2 regions of the Bacillus sp. C-3-6 genome follow, and region 2 is predicted to be linked to the other one. Evidence: riboswitches for the same ligand, from Rfam matches in the RefSeq annotation. Region 2 holds a riboswitch; the other holds the start of a gene.
What was found. A riboswitch is a leader RNA that binds a small molecule or an ion and turns the genes downstream of it on or off. The one in region 2 is predicted to bind preQ1.
Positions count from the first base shown of each region.

Region 1: linked by a shared signal. The riboswitch ahead of queC (7-cyano-7-deazaguanine synthase QueC) and the one ahead of ACW0JX_RS08140 (QueT transporter family protein) in region 2 are both predicted to bind preQ1.

Region 1 is NZ_CM137247.1:1,333,267-1,341,292, forward strand. It holds gene ACW0JX_RS06835 (M3 family oligoendopeptidase) at 1-385, shown strand, start outside; gene ACW0JX_RS06840 (DinB family protein) at 525-1,058, shown strand; gene ACW0JX_RS06845 (DUF6254 family protein) at 1,161-1,277, shown strand; gene kinB (sporulation sensor histidine kinase KinB) at 1,289-2,497, opposite strand; PreQ1 riboswitch class I at 2,704-2,747, shown strand; gene queC (7-cyano-7-deazaguanine synthase QueC) at 2,841-3,503, shown strand; gene queD (6-carboxytetrahydropterin synthase QueD) at 3,503-3,994, shown strand; gene queE (7-carboxy-7-deazaguanine synthase QueE) at 3,987-4,703, shown strand; gene queF (preQ(1) synthase) at 4,722-5,219, shown strand; gene ACW0JX_RS06875 (YkvS family protein) at 5,268-5,453, opposite strand; gene ACW0JX_RS06880 (hypothetical protein) at 5,715-5,870, shown strand; gene ACW0JX_RS06885 (histidine phosphatase family protein) at 5,959-6,561, shown strand; gene ACW0JX_RS06890 (GNAT family N-acetyltransferase) at 6,597-7,175, opposite strand; gene ACW0JX_RS06895 (hypothetical protein) at 7,510-7,704, shown strand; gene ACW0JX_RS06900 (hypothetical protein) at 7,804-8,026, shown strand, end outside.
Region 2 is NZ_CM137247.1:1,571,477-1,579,502, reverse strand. It holds gene ACW0JX_RS08170 (LysE family transporter) at 1-20, opposite strand, end outside; gene ACW0JX_RS08165 (YqcI/YcgG family protein) at 35-763, opposite strand; gene cspB (cold shock-like protein CspB) at 1,025-1,222, shown strand; gene ACW0JX_RS08155 (DUF2564 family protein) at 1,342-1,590, shown strand; gene ACW0JX_RS08150 (zinc-finger domain-containing protein) at 1,625-1,801, opposite strand; gene ACW0JX_RS08145 (ribonuclease H family protein) at 1,814-2,473, opposite strand; gene ACW0JX_RS08140 (QueT transporter family protein) at 2,625-3,110, opposite strand; PreQ1 riboswitch class I at 3,117-3,161, opposite strand; gene ACW0JX_RS08135 (aldose 1-epimerase family protein) at 3,294-4,166, shown strand; gene ACW0JX_RS08130 (reverse transcriptase-like protein) at 4,235-4,621, shown strand; gene ACW0JX_RS08125 (DMT family transporter) at 4,635-5,540, shown strand; gene ACW0JX_RS08120 (DUF6123 family protein) at 5,543-5,803, opposite strand; gene ACW0JX_RS08115 (cysteine hydrolase family protein) at 5,986-6,546, shown strand; gene ACW0JX_RS08110 (GNAT family N-acetyltransferase) at 6,590-7,450, opposite strand; gene ACW0JX_RS08105 (DUF7507 domain-containing protein) at 7,573-8,026, shown strand, end outside.

The sequences.
Region 1 (8,026 bases), 240 kb from region 2:
TCCTGAAGCATCACCTGAAGAGCGTAAGACAGCGTGGCGTAACATAGAGAAGAAATATTTACCGCATCGTGATTATGAGGATAATGATTATTTAGAGCGCGGTGGTTTTTGGCAACGTCAAGGGCATATTTATAGCTCACCTTTCTATTATATTGATTACACGCTTGCTCAAATTTGTGCGCTACAATTTTGGAAACGTGCAAGAGATAATAGACAAGAGGCATGGGAAGATTATGTGAATCTGTGCCAACAAGGTGGAAGTAAATCGTTCTTAGAATTAGTAGAAGTTGCAAATTTAACATCACCATTTGCTGAAGGCTGTGTGAAAAGTGTTATTACAGAAATTGAAGCATGGTTACATGCGATTGACGACACAAAATTGTAAAAAACATGCGCTTTTTTTCACATGTTTAACATCGACATAATGGGAAAATGATGAGATAATAAAAGAAAATTCAGAATACTAAAGAGGTGTTTCTAATAAGGAGCACCTCTTTTCACCAACAAAAAGGGGGGAAAGAAGTATGCTTCAATCTAATATGGATGTGAGTTTAGAAAGTTTAGTAAGCTCATTACAGTCTACTCGAAGCACGCTATTATCAGAAATTGAAATGTTAAATGATACAGAAGTGAATGTAAAGCCACGCCGTGATAAATGGAGTATTATTCAAATTTTACACCACTTGCATTTAGTTGAACAATCTGTCACGTCTGCCCTTGTATATGCTTTACAAAAAAATGAAAGAAACATGACTCCATTTAAAGACCTCCAACTTACGATTGATCGCACACATAAACGAGAAGCTCCTCAGCAAATGCAACCAACAGAAACTTTAATGAAAAAACAGCAAGGAATTCAATTACTAGAACATTCACGACAAGAACTATTACATGCGCTTCATAGTGTTATAGATGAAAAAGATCTATTTGAAAATGGATTAAAGCATCCTGTTTTTAATGATCTGAATTTGTATCAATGGGTTCAATTTCTTGATTTGCATGAACAAAGACATCTTACGCAATTAAAAGAGGCGAAACATGCAATTTTGCAGCGCTAAAGTGGAAGAAGTGGGAAACCACTTCTTTTTTTGATACGTGCATAGTTTTCTTTCTTATTTTGGAATACTACATGGAGAAAGAAAAGAAGGAGTTGAAAAAATATGTCTAAGAAGAAGCGAGAAGAAGAGCGCGCCTGGAAAGCGCGTAAAGAAAATCAACAACCGCACGGAAAAGTGAAAGCTTTTGCTGAATTAGTTGAAGGAACAGAAAAAACGTGATGATTATTTCATCACGTTTTTTGTATGAGTGGAAAAGTTAATAAAAAGGTTGTACCGATTCCTTTTTCACTTATAATATCAATTTTTCCATTCATAGCTTGAACAACACTGAATACGACCATCATTCCAAGTCCAGTGCCTTTTTCTTTCGTTGAATAGAAAGGCGAGCCAAGACGTTTTACTTGTTCTGAATCCATACCGACTCCTGTATCTTTTATATATAACTGAATATGCTTATGATCAGGAACTAATGTGAAATAAAGATCACCGCCTTTTGGCATAGCCTCAATGCAATTTTTTAAAATATTTAATAAACATTGATTTAGTTTTTGCTTTTCTCCAGCGATAAAAAAAGAAGTGCTTTGCTTTATATAATGAGTACGTACATTTGTTAAATTAGCAAGCGGTGTAATTAACGACAATGCATGTAGTAATTCTTCTTCTAACTGTAATGTTTGTTCTTTTTCAATGCTTGGTTTAGCAAAGGTTAAATAATCTGTAAGAACATGATTTGCTTGTTCAATGCCGTTAATGGCAATGTCGATATATAATTTTCGTTCCTGCTCAGTGCATGTATCTGATTGTAACAGTTGTAAAAACCCTTTTGTTGAAGTTAATGGATTGCGAATTTCATGAGAGATAGACGCTGCCATTTCACCAATTAAATGAAATTTTTCAGCATTTATAAGTTCGTTTTGGAGACGAACTTGAGTTTGTAATATGTGTAGTAAATATAAAATTAGAATCGTACCAAGCATTGAACATAACTCATACACAATAATATGCGGTATATAATCAGTCTTATTTGTAACCTTTGAAAGGAAGAAGGGTATCCAACTAAATCCGTATGTGAGACTGTAGATAATAGCAAGTGTTATTTTTATACGATTAGAAGTTCGATTGAAAAATTTATATGTTAATAGTAGAACAATAAATAGAAGAACAGAACCGATAAGAGATGGGAAAACACCGATCCCACCTAATAATAAGCGATATATGTTTAATACGACTAAGATAGAACCACCAGCAATAGGCCCTCCCGTTAATGTACCGACAATTAATACAATATGGCGCATATCAAATTGAAAACCATTATTTGTTTTTGCTGCAAATGTAATACAGAGTACGGTAGCGAGGCAACAGAGTACAATGAATATAGCTGAATTTAATTTAGGAGAGCGTTTCCCTTTTTGATTCCAAAATAAATGATATACGAGCATTGTAATCAGGATGAATAATATATTTAAAAAGAGATAAATAATAAAGGATTTCAGTGGGATGCCTCCTCTCTTCTTATATTAAATTAATCATACTATAAAATGAAAGAAATGAAATGATAAATAGCGGAAAAATCAGAAATTTTTACGCTAGTATACAATATGTTACAATAAGCTGTGTCAATGAAAGAAGAAATTCCGTGCACCGCGCGGGAGAGGTTCGCGAACTCCCTCTATAAAAAACTATGGAAACAACAATATCCTTAGGTATTGTTTTGTTTTTTTATTGTGACAGTTCAAGAACGTTCTTTCTTCTTATTTATAGTAGAGAAGGAGAATGAGTGAAATGAAAAAAGAAAAAGCAGTTGTTGTTTTTAGTGGAGGACAAGATAGTACGACATGTTTATTTTGGGCAATAGAGCAGTTTGCAGAGGTAGAAGCTGTAACATTTAATTACAATCAACGTCATAAGCTAGAAATTGATTGTGCAGCGGAAATTGCAAAAGAGCTAGGAATAAAGCATACGGTACTAGATATGAGTCTATTAAATCAACTTGCTCCAAATGCGTTAACGAGAACGGATATGGAGATTACACATGAAGAAGGTGAATTGCCATCGACATTTGTAGATGGACGAAATTTACTCTTCCTATCATTTGCTGCTGTATTAGCAAAACAAGTTGGAGCACGTCATATTGTAACAGGTGTATGTGAAACTGATTTCAGTGGTTATCCAGACTGCCGTGACGTGTTTGTGAAATCGTTAAACGTTACTTTAAATTTATCTATGGATTACCCGTTTGTCATACACACGCCACTTATGTGGATTGATAAAGCTGAAACATGGAAATTATCAGATGAACTTGGAGCATTTGAGTTTGTTCGGGAAAAAACATTAACATGTTATAACGGAATCATTGGTGATGGTTGCGGTGAATGTCCAGCATGTCAACTTCGTAAAGCAGGATTAGATACGTACCTACAGGAACGCGAAGGAGCGAACAACTAATGGATAACTTTTTTGGATTTCGCATCGTAGAGAATTTGCAAAAAATGGACAAGGATATTCAGCGTAAACAACTCAAATACCATAATAAAAGAGTAATGGTCAGCAAGGAATTTACATTTGATGCAGCACACCATTTACACTGTTATGAAGGGAAATGTAAAAACTTACATGGTCACACATATAAAGTTGTATTTGGAATTAGTGGATATGTAAATGAAATAGGTCTTGCAATTGACTTTGGAGATATAAAAGAAATTTGGAAGAATGAAATCGAAATTTATTTGGATCATCGTTATTTAAACGAAACGTTACCTGCAATGAATACGACTGCTGAAAATATGGTCGTTTGGATTTATGAAAAGATGGCAGAAGCACTAACAAAAGAGAATCGAGTGAACGAATATAAAGGAGCCCGCGTTGAATTTGTTCGTCTATTTGAGACGCCGACTAGTTATGCGGAAGTAAGACGGGAGTGGATGCTTGATGAGTAAAATCCCTGTCTTAGAAATATTCGGTCCGACTATTCAAGGTGAAGGAATGGTTGTAGGGCAAAAGACAATGTTTATCCGTACAGCTGGTTGTGATTATAGCTGTGCTTGGTGTGATTCTGCTTTTACGTGGGATGGATCAGCTAAAGATCAAATTAGACAGATGACACCAGAAGATATTTGGGATGAGCTTGTTGCAATTGGAGGAGAAAATTTTTCTCATGTTACGATTTCAGGCGGAAATCCGGCATTACTGAAAAATATTGAGTTTCTTCTTTCAATATTAAAAGAAAATGGAATGCGAACGGCAATTGAAACGCAAGGGAGTAAATGGCAAGATTGGTTACTTCAAATTGATGAGGTAACAATTTCTCCAAAACCACCAAGTTCGACGATGAAAACAGATTTTCAGAAGTTAGATGCTATTATTCAGAAACTAGCAGGAAAAGATATTAGTTTAAAAGTAGTAGTATTCGATGATCATGATTTTGAATATGCAGTTAAGATGCACGAACGTTATCCAGGTGTACCATTTTTCCTGCAAGTAGGAAACGATGATACAAAAACAGTGGATGATGCGATGCTTATTAAAAAATTATTAGATAAGTATGAGTGGCTGATTGATAAAGCTGTAAATTGTAAAGAGATGAATGATGCAAAAGTATTGCCTCAGCTTCATGCGTTAGTATGGGGAAATAAACGCGGCGTATAACGAGAAGGGATGTTTAAAATGACTGGAAGATTAGATGAAGATTTAAAAGATGTAACATTATTAGGAAATCAAAATACAAAATATTTATTTGAATATAGCCCAGAAATATTAGAGGTATTTGATAATAATCATCCAAACCGTGATTATTTTGTAAAATTCAATTGTCCTGAATTTACAAGTTTATGTCCGAAAACAGGACAACCAGATTTTGCAACAATTTATATTAGCTATATTCCAGAGCAAAAAATGGTAGAGAGTAAATCTTTAAAGTTGTATTTATTTAGTTTCCGCAATCATGGTGATTTCCACGAAGATTGCATGAACGTTATTATGAACGATTTAATTAAATTAATGGATCCACGTTACATTGAGGTATGGGGGAAATTCACACCACGTGGTGGCATTTCAATTGATCCATACTGCAACTACGGTCGCCCAGGGACGAAGTATGAACAAATGGCTGACTACCGCATGATGAACCACGATCTATATCCGGAAACAATTGATAATCGTTAATAGAAAGAAAGGGCCTGTATACTATACAGGCCCTTTCTTTCTATTATATTATGCATTTTGATTAATGACAGTATAGTTTTTATGACTTACAACTGTAAGAGGTTCCATATCTAGTTCTCTAAAATTCTTCATAATTGTTATATCAACAATAACAGAGTTTTGATTTACTTTTTGAACACGGCCTTGCATTCCACCTTTAAATTCGATGATATCTCCAGTTTCTGCGATCTGCATAAGCAACTCTCCTTGTTACAGTTTTCCCAAAAAAAGAATAAATTTGGGTTTTTTTTATTTCCTCCTATTTTGAACCATATTTCCTACTTTGTAAATGTTTCCAAAGTAAAAATTCGAAAAATATTCACTTTTTGTAAGAAAATATGTAGAAAATCCATGTTATTTGAAAAAAATAGCAAAAATGCGGGAATCTTTATATCGAGGTATAATGAAAAAGTAGAATAACCTGCTGAAGTGGGAGAAATTAGAGGCGGTAAAATGATGTTTGAATTTGTGGGGAGTGTTATAGCTTTAATTTTATTTTTATTTTCTTATATGCATTTAAAAAAGATTCGTCAATATGATACGAGTACATATTTTGATGGGATGGATGGTATCCATGCTTCGATAACGCATGATAGTGGTGGGGAGATGTAAAGGTATATGACTTTCTTTTCTTGCGTGGTATGATGTTTAGAACTAGTGCATAATAGAGTTCGTAAGTGATGAATGGAGAGTGAAAAGAATGAAGATTTCTTTTATTCGTCATGGTTGTTTAGGTCGTATAAGAGAACCGGTGACAATTAATTCATTTCACGAATGGATGAAACAGTATGATTCCGAGTCAATGATACAAAAAGCTAAAATGCCGATAGAAACAATAGAGGCAATTGAAGCAGCGAAATTTGTCTTAACAAGTGATCAAAGGCGTGCTGTACAATCAGCAGCTGAATTAACGGATTCTTTATCTTTTATGCAAAACTCTCTTTTTAGAGAAGCTGAAGTTCCTTCATACTTTTTTGCTCCGAAGTGGTTGAAATGCACAATTAAGGTATGGATGTTCATTGGGCGCACATTATGGATACTTGGCTACCATAAAGATGTTGAGTCTTATAAGGAAGTAAGAGAGAGGGCAAGGCAAGCGGCTTACCTGTTACATCGTTATGCTCTCGTACATGGAAGTATTGCTCTTGTAGGTCATAATTATTTTAATTCGATGATTGGAACGGAGCTGAGGGCAATGGGATGGTCTGGTTCTCCTATTTTGCATAGAAAGCCATGGGGATGTACAACATATACGTTTCACGAGGCGATGGATGGAAATATATTAAATACGAATTTAACATAAAAGCACACGATTTATATAAATCGTGTGCTTTCTTTTTAAGATATAGAAATTTTGACGTTTAATGGTTTTACGAGATGAGCATAAGGTTCGCCTACTAGCATAACAATTTCATCTTTTTTATAACCTAACTTTTCGTATAGTGAATAGGCGCGTGTGTTTTCTAAATTAACAAGTAAAGCGATTTTTTCATGCCCTTTTTCAGTTGCATAGATTTCGGCAGCTTCAATTAATTTAGAACCAATACCTTTTCCACCGTGTGCACTTGAAACTGATAATGTATCAATGTAATACTCATCAAGCTCAGCTTCTTTTTCTAACGTAATCGATTCATCTTTATGTAATTCTCTTAAGTGATGTACAATTGGTGCGTCAAGCTGTGTTGCTTCACTACCGTGATAAGCGACAATAATTCCAACTGCACTCTCGTCTTGTTCATAAATAAAACAGTTTTCGTAGCTCAGACGGTTATTTTCTTTTGAGAACCATGTCTCAAGTCCTAGTAATACTTCTGCTTCAACTGTGCTACCTGTGATTTTTTCAGCAATTTCATGCAGAGCATTATACAATAAAGGAGCTATTGCCATTGCATCTGTCTTTTTTGCTTTCCGAATCATAGTATCCCTCCTAGTTCTATTTGTATATTGTAGCATAGTGGTATGGAACTTTGCATAATTGAATGCCGAAATGTTTGATATAGAGAAGTAGCTATGTTAGTATATGATATTTAGTGGACATATAGTAAAACGATATTGTTTGCGAAATAACGAAAATAAAATCATGGCATAACAACAAGATAAAGTGAAATGTTAATCAGTAAGATTTTTTGTTCATTCCACGACTGATTAGTAGTCAACACCAATCGGACTACCCGCAAATAGCGGGATAATTTTACAGTTGTTGACCTATAGAATATACGATAGAATAAAATATTGCAGAGAGGTGAAATACATGGATAAAGAATTAGCAAATACAATTTTAGATCAGCTGAAAAATGGTGAAATAACGGAGTATGTTGTTACGAAAGATGTATTTTATACGTTCAGAGAAGTTGTTGTAAATAGAGAAGACTTTAAGCATTTCATTGGTAACGCACAGCGAGGCGGGCAAGTGATTTATACATATTCAGAAACGCCACGTTCATAAAGGGGAATTTTGATCAGCAGGGCATCCCTCACTGATTAGTAACCTTCACCAACTGGACGTTTAATGCGGGATAAATAAAAGATAAAGGAGAGGGGAATTATGGGCGATTTTAAACAAGGCATTTTACCACATTGGGATTATATGTGGAAAGATAGAGCCGGCAATAGATTTATGGGAATGGTTATGTATCCAGAGAAACGAAAATGTTCAGCAAAAATGCTTCAGAAAATAAAAAGAGCATATGAAGAAGCGATAGAAATTAAAGTAACTGTACAAGTTCAACATACATATCAGTATGTAGAAGGAATGATTGTATACTTTG
Region 2 (8,026 bases):
AAAATATACAAAAGAGCCATCTAGGTGATGGCTCTTACTTTTTTATCTTATGAATAAAAGGGCATTTCCCTTTTATTGGTTCTACATCGTCTCCTATGAAATATTGTTTCCATTCACGATGCTCTGGGTCACCATAATGACTAATGTTAGGATGTTTCGGCAATTGATCCCACTTTTCAACTCGCTCACGGACCATTTGTCTTGAATATGCTCCTTTAGGACGATCTCCCTCTAATCCATCAAAAATAGTGCGTGGCTGAAACCCAATAACGAGAGCATTCCCTAAATGTCTAGTTTTTCGTTGTTTATAAGCTGGCGCATTTCCAAATGCGAATATTGGCTCACCACCAAATGAAAATTCCCATAAATAATGGTCTGGATCTTCAGGAATTTGCTTTGGCCATGCTTGATCATCGTTTTCATGCAAATACTGTAGCACTTTCCAAAAAGAATCGCGGTAATATTCGAGTGATTGTTCTTCACATTCCGGTTCTATAAAAAGGAAAAAGCCCCTTCTTACAATCGGCCTCTCTTTCATTAACTCTAAAAAAGATAACATTGTATGCGGCAAATGACTCCAATCATTATGAGAAAGAAATGAATAACGAAGTTCATTCTTTTTCAAAGCTGTTAAACCGAAATAACATGGAAAAGTTGGTTCTAACACAACACTTGAAAAAATCTCAAATTCTTTTGCAACCCAATCCGGTATGTCGGTTCTCGTTCTCATTTCTTCATTATCTAATAAGTAAGACTTATTCATTCTTTCACCTCATTATGTATAGCATTCAATTAAGAATATTACATACTCGGCCTGTCCTATACCTATTTAAAAATTCGACTGAAAAATTATTTAAAAATACAAAAAATAAAATCGCTTACTTGACTAAATTCTCCCAATTCGTGTATATTTAAATTAATCATTTAGCAGAATATTCAAGAATATAGCATTTTTAGTTTATATTATTTTTCAAATGAATTTCACTAAATGAAAATAGTAAACGCTTTTAGGAGGAATTATAACATGCAAGGAAAAGTAAAATGGTTTAACAACGAAAAAGGTTTTGGATTTATCGAAATGGAAGGCGCTGACGATGTATTCGTACATTTCTCTGCTATTCAAGGAGATGGCTACAAAGCTTTAGAAGAAGGTCAAGAAGTATCTTTCGACATTACTGAAGGTAACCGTGGACCTCAAGCTGCTAACGTAGTAAAACTTTAATCCAACATATAACAGGAGGTTACCTTACTTGGTAACCTCCTTTATTATTCCTTTGTATATTTCCGTTTTACAGAGCAAAAACTATGTGAAATGCGCAATATACAAAGGAGGCAGTAACAATGGGATCAGAAGTAAATGATTTTGAAGAAGTAAAATTCCGTGTAGAAACAGCACAAAAAATGGTAGGCTCAGCAACAATTTCAATGGATCCAGATACATTAGAGCATGCTACTACTGCAGTAGAAGCAGCTCGCTCACAGCTTGAAATTATGAAATCTGTTGCAGTAGATTTAGATGAACCATTTTTAATGAACGAGGAAAAGAAACTAAGCAAATGCGAGCAGCAATTAAACGAAGCAAAGCACTAAAAAAACATCCAGAGAATTTTCTCTGGATGTTTTTTCATGACAACTGTTCTCCATACTTTTTCAATGTTTCACCAACTGTACATTGCCTTATACAAAATGAATGAGCATAATACTTACTATTTGTCTTTCGATTATGTTCTCGCAAAAAACATCCTTCACAATACGTTTCTAATAAGTCATTTACCTCTGTAATGAGTTGCTTTTTATCCACCTTTGCACCTCTCTATTCGGTTATTTCTTTATGACTATCAATAACTGTTCCTTCTAATGCTTGCGTTGCTAATTGATGTGCTTCTTTATTTTGTTTTCTAGATATCGGTTCACATACAAGTTTTAATTTCATTTGCTTCGCCTTTTGTTCAATTTGATCTAAATAATGGTTTAAATGCTCATCATAACAAGGCCATTCTCCGGCTAATTGCTGCAGTACCACTTGTGAATCTCCGCGAAGTGTAACTGCTTCATACTTAATCCCTAGTTCCTCGAGTATATTCATACCGTATAATAATGATGCATATTCCGCTTCATTATTATCATATATACCTTCTATATATGCATTGCGGCGAATACGGTAGTTTGTATTTCCTTTTTTATAATACACACATATACCAACGCCAGCTTCTTTCGTTTGCACATCATACCCCCCATCAAAATAAACGAGTATTTCTTGGGGCTCTTCCTCTACTTGCTTACTTAACTTTTTCATCTCTTTTAATGACCATTCTGCGTCCATTTCATCGTAAAATAAAAGTTCCTTAGCTCTTCCTGTTTTCTCAAAATCCTCTGCAAATTGAAGTACTTCTTCTATGTTCATATACTCTGTTGTTAATTCCGTCTGCAATCCACGCTTCGTTTTATACAACCAATGAATTTTATATTTCATACTACATTCCCCTTATGTAAGACTTCTTATATATATCCGGCTAATTGAAGCCTCACTTTATTTTATTATATTTTATCTAGAGTCACAGCATTATATTCAATATGATTACATACAAAAAGAGCTATCCCTATAGGAATAGCTCTTTCATCTATTACATAAATCTTTCAAATTGTACTCGCTTATTAATCCAGTACATTACAGGCATACCGATCGCCATGACAACAAATTCACCAATTGCACAAGTTAACCAAGACAACATAAATGGTAAACCCAATGCAAGATGAAGTTCAATTGCAATCATAAACATTGTAATCGTAAAGATAACTGTATTAAAAATCATACGAGCCCAAACACCTTTAATAAATCGCATAGAAATAATCGTTGCAACTAACGCAAGAATAGATTGCCCTACTCCAAATACTAAATCGTAAGCGATCATAGGTGAGAAAAAGAGATTCGTTAAAAATACACCTAATACAATTCCGTAAATTGCTTTCTTGTTAAATACAACGAGATGATTAAACATCTCTGAAATACGAAATTGTACATTCGTAAAGCCAAATGGCTGAATAAGCATAGAAACAGCAATATATAATGCCGCTAAAATACCATTACCGACTAAAGTTCTAATATTCATGACAAAATCTCCTTAGTTTTTTTACGTGGGATGGTTTCGAACCACGTTATTCGTTTTTTAAGCAACAAGATTATATTTTACGTGGTAGCCCCTCTTTCGTCAATAGATTCCTATCATAAACTACCTTTTTCCTTTTAGACAACGTATAATGAAACATATGAAAGATTTAGGAGGTTTCACTTCATGACAGCAACAATTCAAAATGAAAAAGTGATCGTTTCCATTTCTGACAAAGGTGCAGAATTACAGAGCGTTCGCTTAAAAGAAGACAACACAGAATATTTATGGCAAGGTGATTCTACTTATTGGGGACGCCGTGCACCAATTTTGTTCCCAATTGTCGGCCGATTAGTAGATAATACATACTACGTAGACGGTAAATCATATTCATTAACACAACACGGTTTCGCTCGTGATCTTACTTTCTCTGTGAAAGAACAAAGCGAAACAAAAATCACTTATATCGTTACTAGTAATGAAGAAACATTAAAAAAATACCCATACGAATTCGAACTACTCGTTTCTTATGAGCTAGATGGACAAATCGTTCATGTAACATATGAAGTAAACAATCCTACTTCAAAAGAGATGTTCTTCTCAATCGGAGCACATCCTGGCTTCAACTTCCCTTTATTGGATGGTGAATCATTTACAGATTATCATTTATCGTTTAATGGTTCGGAACGCTTAGAAACAAGCGTATTAGAAGGACCTTATCTTTCAAACAAAAAGCAATTAATCGCTGAAAATACAACTGAATTGCCACTTACATATGATTTATTCAAAAATGATGCGCTTATTTTTGAAAATATGAATACGAATGAAATTTCGATTCGTTCTCATAAACATAATAAATTTGTAAAAGTAGAATTTGATGGCTTCCCATTTGTCGGCGTATGGACACCAGGGGATAACGCACCTTTCTTATGTATTGAACCTTGGTATGGAATCGCTGATGAAATAAATCCAGCAAAAGATTTCAAGGACAAAAAGGGAATTCAATCGTTACAAGCGAATGAAACATTTACATGTTGTTATAGCATCACAATCGGATAACTACTCTATCCCCTACTTCAAAAAGCATTTAAGTAGGGGATAATCTTATAATTTGGAGGTTTCTCATTTTGATTGAAGTATATATTGATGGTGCATCAAAAGGAAATCCTGGTCCTTCTGGTGCAGGAGTGTTTATTAAAGGCGTTCAGCCGCCTGTACAATTATCATTACCACTTGGAACAATGTCCAATCATGAAGCAGAATACCGCGCTTTACTTCTAGCATTAAAATATTGCATCGAGCATAATTATAGCACTGTCTCTTTTCGTACAGATTCCCAGCTTGTCGAACGGGCTGTTGAAAAGGAATACGCAAAAAATAAAATATTTGCACCTCTTTTAGATGAAGCACTGCAGTACATAAAAAACTTCGATCTCTTTTTTATTAAGTGGATTCCAAGTAGTCAAAATAAAGTAGCTGATGAATTAGCTAGAAAAGCTATATTACAAAATTAACGGGGGTATGAGTGTGAAAAAAGAGTGGATTGCTCCTCTTGCTTTATTATTTGTCTCTTTTATTTGGGGAGCTACGTTTGTTGTCGTTCAAAACGCTATGTCTTTCGTTGGTCCATTTACGTTTAATGGTATTCGCTTTTTATTCGCTGGAATTATTTTATTATTCGTTCAAATTATTTTCTCACAAAAAACTTCAAAACAAGATATAAAACATAGTAGCACGGCAGGGATAATCGTTGGTTTTTTCTTATTTGTCGGTTATTTATTGCAAACATTTGGCTTACTCTATACAACATCTTCAAAAGCAGGTTTCTTAACTGGGCTAAGCATTGTTATGGTCCCAATCTTATCATTTATCTTTTTAAAACAAAAAGCTACCATTTTCATCGTACTTGGTATTGCTGTAGCTACAACAGGTTTGTACTTATTAACAGCTGCTGATTCTTTCCAATTAAATATAGGAGATATACTTGTTCTCGGTTGTGCAGTCGCTTTCGCTGCCCATATTCTTATTAACGGCTTCTTTTCTAAAAAAATATCACCTTTATTATTAAGCACATCTCAAGTATTAGCTGTTGGTATATTTTCTTCTATTTGCGCTTTCTTGTTTGAAGATTGGGAAAAGTTATTTTCAGTATCACTATGGACGAATCAATCCTTTTTATTCGCACTCTTTCTAACTGCTCTGTTTGCAACATCTATTGCTTTTTTCATTCAAACATCGGCACAAAAACACACTTCTCCAACGAGAGTAGCAATTATTTTCGCAATGGAGCCCGTTTTTGCTGCCTTAACAGGCGTTCTCGTTGCAAATGAACAACTTTCTATTTCTGCTATTATCGGATGTCTATGTATTTTCCTAGGCATGATTTTTGTTGAATTACCTTCCAAAACAAAAAAAGAAGCGCAGGCTGCGTGAAGTTACGCTTGTAACTTCCGCATAAAAGCCTTAGCGCTTTTTTTATCTGTAATTTCTTCTTCTTTCAATCGTTCTAATAACGCAACGAAATAACTACCATCAAACTGCAATTGATGTTTAATTGTCGCTTCTATTGCTGCGTTCACAATCCCATCAGACGCTCCAGTATATCCTTGTCCAAACATAATAAACCCCTGTGCTTCCTCTGATAATTTAAATCCTTTCGTATGTAAGAATGAAAGATAATCTTCTACTGTTTGCATGTTATTCCCACCTACTCAAAAATTCTCCATCTCCTATCATACATGTTTTTACACGCTATGAGAATGAAATTTCTTTGACAACTTTGTAAATCAATCTTCTACTTCGCTTACAATGGAGGATTTTCTAACAATCTGAAGGAATATGTAAAGTGGAACTTATTTCATATTAAAGGGGAGACACGATGAAACAAGCACTATTAATTATCGACGCTCAACAAGAATTAATTGATGGAAATGAGCAAGAAAATGAAGTTTTTCGTAAAACCGAGCTATTATCTACACTAAATATAGCACTGCAGAAAGCAATAGATTCAAATGCTCTTATTGTTTTCGTAAGAGATATCGATGTTGCTTCTGGTAGTGGCGAAGGATTTGAAGTACATAATCAAATTCAAGTACCCCAGTCTGCAATCCTTATTAATAAAGCAGCAACCAATTCATTCTACGGCACTTCTTTACTTGAGCTTTTAAAAGAAGAAAACATTAATCATATTGTTATAGGCGGATGTAAAACAGAACATTGCATTGACACTGCGGTTAGGACAGCAACTGTACAAGGATTTGACGTTACATTAATTAAAAACGGTCATTCAACAACTGATTCTAACGTATTGTCTGCAGAGCAAATTATTGGTCATCACAATAAAACTTTACACGGCCATTATAACGTTGATCATTTTTCAGTTGTTAGAGATGTCGAGGAAGACCTCTTTCAACCTACTCATGACCAATATCGTGATTAAGTTGGCTATAAAAAAGAATCCTTTTCACGAAAGGATTCTTTTTTCACCCAAAAACTTGTGCTGCAATGCTATACAGTTCATTACTCCTTTTTAATAATTTATCGCTATTTTTCATCATAATTGGCGGTGTATTCACCTTTTTAAAACCAGCAATCTCTAATTCTTTCATGAAACCGTTTTTTCCTTCTGGTACATCCATTCTTAATTTTCCATTATGCCCTCTTGCTAAATCATGTACTATTCTCATTGCCATCGCATTATTTTTAGCAACGACTGGTCCTATTATTTTATTTTCCGACGTTTGTATACTTATACCGTATCCTACTACATCTTCTTTCGTATCCTTTACAACGACACACCGCTCACTTTGCATAATTCTTTGTTTTAAAAACCCGTTTCGGCTTGTCCCAAATGCGCCTTCATCTATTTTTATTATTCCTTCTAAATCACTCTCTCTATAAACCATCATATATTCTTCATTTTCTGCACATTTATGATTGGCATTGTACGAGTTACAAATATATTTAGAAACATAGCTTACTACCCTAAATCCTAATTTTTCATATAAGGGCTTCCCTTCATCCGTAGCAATAAGCATAATTGGAGTTTGAGCTGATACGCTATTCATGCATGAATTCGTTATCACCTTTCCAATTCCTCTTCCCTTATAATCTGGATGTACAATTACCATTCCGATAGATGCTAACGCCTCCCCATATAATATTATTGCTGCGCTAGCAATAAGTTCTTTTCTCTCATTCCATACACCGTATACAATACCTGAGTTGAAAATTGTTTCAACTTCTTCTCTGTTATAATCCCATCCAATATAAGAAGATAATGCTACAATATCGCCTATTTGTTCTTTCCTAAGACACTCCACCCTAATTTCTAATTCAACCATACTCCATCCCCTTATCTAGACATTTAAATCATTATTACGAAATCAACTTGTACATGTTTCCCTTTATTTGTCACACACATATGTTATTTTGACCAAGACTATATTGTAAATGAGGTGACAACATGCCCATTACGAATCGATTTTCTACCACCACTAACGGCGCACTCGCTATTACAGGCAATACTTTAGGCTTAAGTAAAATTAGTAATCAAAACCGTGCTGGTACAATCGGGGCAATTGGTGCATTCGTAACTACGAATACTGCTTTACAAGTAACTACTTTTCCTGCTGGTACAACGTTAAACTATACACAAAATAGTTCTACCGCTATTTTAAATATCCCTGCTGGTAGTACTATTCTTTACGCAGAACTCGTTTGGGGTGGAAACTATTTATCTCGTGATCAAAACATTACGAGTGTATTAGGAAACCCAGTTTCTTTTACAACACCTGTTTCAACATACTCGATTACTCCTTCAGCTGTTACAGCTTCAAATCAAACATTCGTTTCAAACTCTATTACATTTGGCTTTTACACTCGTTCAGCAGACGTAACAACTCTTATTCAAGCGGGAG